Regions from separate parts of the Nonomuraea sp. IBHARD001 genome, predicted to be linked through region 1. Evidence: predicted binding sites of a transcription regulator. Region 1 holds the regulator's gene; the other holds the start of a gene.
The links. The regulator HspR, encoded in region 1, represses chaperone genes until heat shock. The targets are predictions, from matches to a motif close to ANTTGAGTCNNNNNGACTCAANT.

Region 1 (4,413 bases):
GGCGAGAAGGGCGCCGACGACGACGTCGTCGAGGCCGAGATCGTCGACGACGAGCAGCCGAAGAAGGACGACAAGTAGGCCGCTCACGCGAATCGAGGGGAGCACGAACCGTGAACACGCGTGAGAACGGGCCGCACGAGGAGCCGGTGATCCGCGACAACCGGAAGATCGACCCGGAGACGGGCAAGGCGCGCACGGCCGAGCAGGCCGAGCCCGCCGCCCCCGCCCCGGAGCCCTCCGCCCAGGACGGCGACCTGCTCGCGCAGGTCGCCGAGCGGACGGCCGACCTTCAGCGGTTGCAGGCCGAGTACACCAACTACCGGCGCAGGGTCGAGCGTGACAGGCTCGCGGTCAAGGAGCAGGCCGTCGCAAGCGTGCTGACCGAGCTGCTGCCCGTGCTCGACGACATCGGAAGGGCACGCGACCACGGCGAGCTCACCGGCGGTTTCGCCAAGGTGAGCGAGCAGCTGGAGGCGGCCACGACCAAGCTCGGACTCGACTCCTTCGGCACCAAGGGCGATCCTTTCGACCCGACCGTGCACGAGGCGTTGATGCACAGCTACTCGTCCGACGTGACCGAGCCGACCTGCGTAGAGGTCTTCCAGCCCGGTTACCGGATCGGTGAGCGGATCCTGCGCCCGGCGCGGGTGGCCGTCGCCGAGCCCGAGGACGCGCCCGCGTCCGAGGGAAACCCCGCGTCAGAGTAAGACCAAGAGCAGACCCCCGAAAGGACCATAGATGAGCACCAAGGACTATCTGGAGAAGGACTACTACGCCGTCCTTGGTGTGCCCAAGTCCGCCAGCGCCGAAGAGATCAAGAAGGCCTACCGCAAGCTGGCCAGGCAGTATCACCCTGACGCCAATCAGGGCAGCCCGGAGAAGGAGACCAAGTTCAAGGAGGTCTCCGAGGCTTACGACATCCTGTCCGACACCAAGCGCCGCAAGGAGTACGACGAGGCGCGCACGCTGTTCGGATCGGGATTGGGCGCGCCCAGGGGGGGCGCGGGCGGTGGGGGCTTCCCGTTCGACTTCGGCGACCTGTTCGGTGGCACCAACAACCAGCAGAGCGGCGCGGGCGAGCGGATCGGCGACCTGTTCGGGGGTCTGTTCAACAGAGGCAACAGCGGCACGGGGGGCACGCGTTCGACGACGACGCGGCCCCGCCGTGGCCAGGACATCGAGTCCGAGGTCACCCTGTCGTTCACCGAGGCCGTCGAGGGCGCGACCGTCGCCCTGCGGCTGACCAGCTCGTCGGCGTGCACCGCGTGCTCGGGCACCGGCGCCAAGGCCGGCACCACGCCACGCGTCTGCCCGACGTGTGACGGCACCGGCGCGGCCAGCCGCAACCTGGGCAACTTCGCCTTCTCCGAGCCCTGCCGCGACTGCAAGGGCAGGGGTCTGCTCGTCGACGACCCGTGCCAGGTGTGCGAGGGCAGTGGCAGGGGCAAGAGCACCCGCACCATCAACGCGCGCATCCCGGCGGGAGTCGCCGACGGCCAGCGCGTCAAGCTCAAGGGCAAGGGCGCTCCGGGCGAGAACGGCGGTCCCGCGGGCGATCTCTACATCGTCACGCACGTCAAGCCGCACGCGGTGTTCGGCCGCACCGGCGACAACCTGACGATCACGGTCCCGGTGACGTTCACCGAGGCCGCGCTCGGCGCCGAGATCAAGGTCCCGGTGCTCAGGAGCCTGCCCGTCACCCTGCGCATCCCCGAGGGCACGCCCAACGGCCGCACCATGCGTGTGCGCGGTCGCGGCGTCACCCGCAAGGACGGCACCAAGGGCGACCTGCTGGTGACGGTCGAGGTCCTCGTCCCGCAGCACCTCGACGAGAAGTCGCGCGAGCTGCTCAACGAGTTCCGTGAAGCGAGCGCGGGCGAGGACCCGCGCGCCGACCTCATCCTGAAGGCCAGAAGCGAGTAAGCCGATGGACGCCAACTACTTCGATCTGTCCGACGACACTCCCGTCTACGTGATCTCGGTGGCGGCGCAACTGTCCGGCCTGCATCCGCAGACCCTGCGTCAGTACGACCGGCTGGGCCTGGTGAGCCCGGGCCGCACGGCGGGCCGCGGCCGCCTCTACTCCACCCGCGACATCGTCCAGCTGCGCGAGGTGCAGCGCCTGTCGCAGGAGGAGGGCATCAACCTGGCCGGGATCAAGCGGATCCTGGAGTTGGAGAACGAAGCCCTGCGGCTGCGCGAAGAGGTCCTTCGGCTGCGCGCCGAGATGTCGACGGTCAGAGCATTGATCAGATACGAGCTACCACCGGGGGTTTGACAGATGGACTACAAGCTGACGCAGAAGAGCCAGGAGGCTCTGTCGGGGGCCATGCGCCGAGCCGCTGCCGAAGGTAATCCTGAGATCGCCCCCGTCCACCTGCTGACCACCCTGCTCAACCAGACGGGCGGCACCGCCATACCTCTGCTTGAGGCTGTCGGGGCCGACTGGAAGGGGCTGCGTCAGCGGGCTGAGGAGCAGCTCGCGGCGCTGCCCAAGGCGCAGGGGTCGACGGTGGGGGCGCCGTCGAGCTCACGGCAGCTGCTGACCGTGATCAACACCGCGTCGCAGCGGGCCACCAGGCTCGGCGACGAGTACGTCTCGACCGAGCACCTGCTGGTGGGCCTGGCGGCCGACGGCGGTCCGGCGGCCGAGCTGCTGCGGTCACAGGGCGCCACGCCCGAGGCGCTGCTCGACGCGTTCGAGAAGGTGCGCGGCCATGCCAGGGTCACCAGCGCCACGCCCGAAGACACCTACCAGGCGCTGGAGAAGTACGGCGTCGACCTGACCGAGCGTGCCCGCAGCGGCAGGCTCGACCCCGTGATCGGCCGCGACTCCGAGATCCGCCGCGTCGTGCAGGTGCTCTCGCGCCGTACCAAGAACAACCCGGTGCTCATCGGCGAGCCCGGCGTGGGCAAGACCGCCGTCGTCGAGGGTCTGGCCCAGCGCATCGTGGCCGGCGACGTGCCCGAGTCGCTGAAGAACAAGCGGCTGATCTCGCTCGACCTCGGCGCGATGGTCGCGGGCGCGAAGTTCAGGGGCGAGTTCGAGGAGCGGCTCAAGGCCGTGCTCTCGGAGATCAAGGAGAGCGACGGCCAGGTCGTCACCTTCATCGACGAACTGCACACCGTGGTCGGCGCGGGCGCCGCCGAAGGCGCGATGGACGCCGGCAACATGCTCAAGCCGATGCTGGCCAGGGGCGAGCTGCGGATGATCGGCGCGACCACCCTCGACGAGTACCGCGAGCGCATCGAGAAGGACCCCGCGCTGGAGCGGCGTTTCCAGCAGGTCTACGTGGGCGAGCCGACCGTCGAGGACACGATCGCGATCCTGCGCGGGCTCAAGGGCCGCTACGAGGCCCACCACCAGGTCCAGATCGCCGACAGCTCCCTGGTCGCGGCGGCGGCGCTGTCCGACCGCTACATCACCAACAGGTTCCTGCCCGACAAGGCCATCGACCTGGTCGACGAGTCCGCCTCCCGGCTCCGGATGGAGATCGACTCGCGCCCGGTCGAGATCGACGAGCTGCAGCGCACGGTCGACCGGATGCGGATGGAGGAGCTGGCCATCGCCAAGGAGACCGACGAGGCCTCCCGCCAGCGCCTGGAACGGCTGCGCAAGGAGCTGGCCGACCGCCAGGAGGAGCTCAACGCCCTCGTCGGCCGCTGGGAGCACGAGAAGGCCGGGCTCAACAAGGTCGGCGAGCTGAAGAAGCAGCTCGACGAGGCGCGCGGCGCGGCCGAGCGGGCCCAGCGCGACGGCGACTTCGAGGCGGCCTCCCGCCTGATGTACGCCGACGTGCCCCGTCTCGAGCACGCGCTGCAGGAGGCCTCCAAGGCCGCCGTGCCCGAGGACGCCATGGTCAAGGAGGAGGTCGGGCCCGACGACATCGCCCAGGTGATCTCCTCGTGGACCGGCATCCCCGCGGGCAGGCTGCTGGAGGCCGAGACGACCAAACTGCTGCGCATGGAGGACGAACTCGGCAGGCGGCTCATCGGCCAGCACAAGGCCGTCGAGGCCGTATCCGACGCCGTGCGCAGGGCCAGGGCGGGCATCGCCGACCCGGATCGGCCGACCGGCTCGTTCCTGTTCCTCGGCCCGACCGGCGTGGGCAAGACGGAGCTGGCCAAGGCGCTGGCCGACTTCCTGTTCGACGACGAGCGTGCGATGACGCGCATCGACATGTCGGAGTACTCCGAGAAGCACAGCGTCGCCAGGCTCGTCGGCGCACCGCCCGGCTATGTCGGCTACGAGGAGGGCGGCCAGCTCACCGAGGCCGTGCGGCGCAGGCCGTACACCGTGGTGTTGCTGGATGAGGTGGAGAAGGCGCATCCCGAGGTGTTCGACATCCTGCTGCAGGTGCTCGACGACGGCCGGCTGACCGACGGGCAGGGGCGCACGGTCGACTTCCGCAA
Region 2 (4,413 bases), 3.0 Mb from region 1:
CGCTCACCAGGTGGATGGTGAGCTCGTTGCGCACGGCCTCGGGGACGTCGTCCAGGTCGGGCTCGTTGCGGGCGGGGATGAGGACGGTGGTGATTCCGGCCCGGTGTGCGGCCAGCAGCTTCTGCTTGGCGCCGCCGATGGGCAGGACCCTGCCGGTGAGCGAGACCTCGCCGGTCATCGCGACGTCGGGACGGACCTGGCGGCCCGACAGCAGCGACGCGAGTGCGGTGGTCAGCGTGACTCCGGCGGAGGGGCCGTCCTTGGGCACGGCTCCCGCGGGGAAGTGGATGTGCACCGAACGGTCCTTCAGCGACGAGACCGGCAGCTCCAGCTCCGCGCCGCGTGAGCGCAGGTAGGACAGTGCGATCTTCGCCGACTCCTTCATCACGTCACCGAGCTGACCGGTCAGGGTCAGGCCGGTGTCGCCGGTCTCGGGATCGGCCAGCGACGCCTCCACGTAGAGGACGTCACCGCCCGCGCCCGTCACCGCGAGCCCGGTCGCCACGCCCGGCACCGAGGTGCGCTGGCGCGACTCGGGGAGCGAGGACTCCGGCACGAACCTGGGCCTGCCCAGGTATCCGGTCAGGGAGTCGTCGCCGACCGTGACGGGGAAGGCGTCGGCCACCGTGACCTTGCGCAGGATCCTGGCCAGCGAACGCTCGAGGGAGCGCACACCCGCCTCCCGGGTGTACTCGGCGGCCAGCCTGCGCAGCGCCGCGTCGTCGACGGAGACGTCGCTCGCGGAGAGCCCGGCCAGGTCGAGCTGGCGCGGCAGCAGGTGGTCGCGGGCGATGGCGACCTTCTCGTCCTCGGTGTAGCCGTCGAGGGTGACGATCTCCATGCGGTCGAGCAGCGGGCCGGGGATCGCCTCCAGCACATTGGCCGTCGCCAGGAAGAGCACGTCGCTCAGGTCGAGCTCGACCTCCAGGTAGTGGTCGCGGAAGGTGTGGTTCTGCGCGGGGTCGAGGACCTCGAGCAGGGCGGCCGTCGGGTCGCCGCGGTAGTCGGAGCCGACCTTGTCGATCTCGTCGAGCAGCACGACCGGGTTCATCGAGCCGGCCTCGCGGATGGCCCTGACGATACGGCCGGGCAGTGCGCCGACGTAGGTGCGCCGGTGTCCCCGGATCTCGGCCTCGTCGCGCACGCCGCCGAGCGCCACGCGGACGAACTTACGGCCCATGGCACGGGCGACCGACTCGCCGAGCGAGGTCTTGCCGACCCCGGGCGGACCGGCGAGGGCGAGCACCGCGCCGCTGCGCCTGCCGCCGACCACGCCGAGGCCCTTGTCCTGACGGCGCTTGCGCACGGCCAGGTGCTCGATGATGCGGTCCTTGACGTCGTCGAGGCCGTAGTGGTCGGCGTCGAGCACCTCGCGGGCCCCGGCGACGTCGTAGGCGTCCTCGCTGCGGTCGTTCCACGGGATGTCGAGCACGGTGTCGAGCCAGGTGCGGATCCAGCCGGTCTCGGGCGACTGGTCGGAGGTCCGCTCCAGCTTGTCGACCTCCTTGAGCGCGGCCTCGCGCACCTTCTCGGGCAGGTCGGCGGCCTCCACGCGGGCGCGGTAGTCCTCCTCCTCGGTCTCGGAGGCGTCGCCGTTGAGCTCCTTGAGCTCCTTGCGCACGGCGGCGAGCTGCTGGCGCAGCAGGAACTCGCGCTGCTGCTTCTCCATGCCCTCCTGGACGTCCTTGCGGATCGTCTCGGCGACGTCGAGCTCGGCCAGGTGCTCGCGGGCCCACTCCACCAGCAGGCCGAGGCGCTCGGCGGGGTCCTCGGTCTCCAGGACGCGGACCTTCTGCGGCGTGGTCAGCCAGGGCGCGTAGCCGGAGCTGTCGGCCAGCGTCGAGGGGTCGTCCATGCCGTTGACGGCGTCGACGACCTGCCAGGCGCCGCGCTTCTGCAGGATCGTGGTGGCCAGCGCCTTGTACTCACGGGCGAGCTCGTCGGTGCGGCCGGTGGCCGACGGGGTGGGCAGCGGGGTGGCCTGCACCCACAGGGCCGCACCCGGGCCCGTGGTGCCGGTGCCGACCCTGGCCCTGCTCACGCCGCGCACGACGGCGGCGGGCTCACCGCCCGGCAGTCTGCCGACCTGCTCGACGATCGCCTCGACGCCGACGGCACCGTACTTTCCGTCGATCCGGGGAACGAGCAGCACCCGTGGCTTGTTGAGACCGGATGCCTGTGCGGCGTCGATGGCCGCCCGCACCTCGGAGTCGGACAGGTCCAGCGGGACGACCATGCCCGGCAGAACGACCTCGTCGTCGAGCGGCAGGACCGGAAGGATCAAGCTCTCACTCATGCGAACTCCAAAGGGTTGAGTTATACCCACTCAATTCTTGAGAGCCTCCGAATGTTCCCGAACTTGCCGACGTTCGCTCACAGCGATCGTAATCTTGTAAGCACAGCGCACCGAATCCAGTCCACAATGTGGACATGTCTTGATATGGTGCCCTCGAATTCGATCTCTGGACACCGGGCAAAGGGCGGTATGCGGCAGGCGAGCGACTTCGAACGACGACTCACGGCGGCACGGGACGAAGGCGACCTGGCGCAGTGCCTGAGCCTGCTGCGCGCGGCCGACTTCGCCCTGCCGATCAGCGCCGAGGCCGCGTCGGGCGCCGAGCCGCCCGCATGGCCGGTCGCGGACGACGCCGAGCGCACCTGGCTGCTGGCCTACACCTCCGAGCAGGCGATGCGCGAGGCGACGGGAGGCGCGGCCGGGCACCATCGTGTGGTGTCGCTGGTGGAGATGGCCGCGGGCTGGCCCGACCCGCGCTGGGGCCTGGCCGTCAATGCGGGCCTCGACCCCTGCTTCCTGCTGGAGCCGGGCACGGTGGCCAGGCTGGCCGTACCCACGCTGGTGCAGGACCACGCGGCTGACGGCTCGCACGCCGTCGTGCAGAAGCTGCTGCGGCCTGGCGACATCCAGGCGCTCATCGACGACGGCCGACCCCGCGTGTCCGGCTACTGCCACCACGCGCTCGACGTGGCGCACATCGCCACGCCCGCGGTGCTCGCCGACGCCCTCCTGTGCGACGACGTGCTCACCGCCGAGGGCGCGGTCAACATCCTGCGCTGGCCCGCGATCGGCCCGGACCTCTACCGCACGCCGTACGGCGGGCGGGACGAGGCGGGGATGGCCGCGGTCGAGGGCTGGGTGGTGGAGGAGGCGCCCTTCACCGGGATGGGCCTGGCGCCGAACGTGGACCAGACGATCAGGGAGTACCTCACGGCCGGTGTCGCGCTGCCGTACGGGGCCGAGATCGTGGAGCTCGGTCACGACGGGGTGACGCGCAGGCGTGCGGTGTACGACGCCGACCTGGGGCACTGGCTGCTGCTGGAGGCGCAGGGGTGAGCGACGGCTACCGCGTGCACTGGCAGGGCGCGGCCTACCCCGCCTCGCCCGAGCTCCGGGCAGACGGCGTGTGGTGGCGGCTGCGCCGCGACACCCCGGCCGACGGCTTCGAGCAGGTGGCGCCGGGGCGCTGGGTCAGGGTCGTGCCGGGCGGCGCGTGCGAGCGGGCGAGCCATGTGACGACCGTGTGCGCCTGGCGGGCCGAGCCCTTCGTCGTCCTGGCCGAACAGGAGGGCGTGCTGCTGCTGGAGTACACCGGCGGCAGGGTCACGGTGGCCGCGGAACTGGGGTTGACCCGCGTCGAACGGGGTGTGCACCGCATCAGAGTGCACCGCGACGAGGTGTCCGGCCTGCGGGAAAAGGTGACCGACCTCTAACCGACCCCTGTCTTCGGGATTCGGGTGAGCGGGCGGCCGTCTCATGTTGTTGGATTGGATTAGTGAGGTTTGTTTACAGTAGAGGGGGCAGTGATATGCGGGGGGCGGACGAGGTGGACCCGGCGGGCCTGCAGGCCTATGCCGACCAGTTGCGCAAGACCTTCGTACGGTTACAGGAAGAGGTCCCCGGGCTGCGGCGCGAGGCGCTGGCCGTCCAGGTGACCGAACGATCGCCCGACGGCCTCGTGACCGTCACGGTGGGGGCCAGGGGCGATCTGGTCAGGCTGGACATCGACCCGCGCGTCTACCGGCGCCCCGATGCCGCGAGCCTGGGCGAGGTCGTCACCGAGACCGTGAACAGGGCGACGGAGAAGGCACGCCAGCGCGTCGTCGACGTGTTCGCGCCGCTGATCCCGGCCGAACAGCTGCGCGCCCACCTCGACGGCGACCTCGACGCCGTCATGCGCGGGCTCGCCGACCAGATGGTGGGCAGGGAGGTCTCCCATGAGCTCCCGTGACGAGACGCTCTACCTCGGACCAGGCATCGAGCACGGCATCAGCATGCACAGCGGCATGGCCGCCGACCTGGACCGGGCCATCGCCGAGGCCGCGGCCGAGCTGAAGGCGCTGCACGCCTCGGCGCCCTGGGGCGACGGCAGCGAGGGCCGCGCGTTCGCCAAGGAG

Region 2: a site for HspR is predicted at 2,310-2,332, ahead of lon (endopeptidase La). Genes of this name have one in related genera too.

Annotation. Positions count from the first base shown of each region.
Region 1 is NZ_JBWBBW010000002.1:376,589-381,001, reverse strand. It holds gene dnaK (molecular chaperone DnaK) at 1-78, shown strand, start outside; gene grpE (nucleotide exchange factor GrpE) at 111-707, shown strand; gene dnaJ (molecular chaperone DnaJ) at 739-1,923, shown strand; gene ACTWNK_RS03850 (heat shock protein transcriptional repressor HspR) at 1,928-2,278, shown strand; gene clpB (ATP-dependent chaperone ClpB) at 2,282-4,413, shown strand, end outside.
Region 2 is NZ_JBWBBW010000002.1:3,360,891-3,365,303, reverse strand. It holds gene lon (endopeptidase La) at 1-2,296, opposite strand, end outside; gene ACTWNK_RS17515 (SseB family protein) at 2,486-3,352, shown strand; gene ACTWNK_RS17510 (hypothetical protein) at 3,349-3,729, shown strand; gene ACTWNK_RS17505 (YbaB/EbfC family nucleoid-associated protein) at 3,825-4,247, shown strand; gene ACTWNK_RS17500 (hypothetical protein) at 4,234-4,413, shown strand, end outside.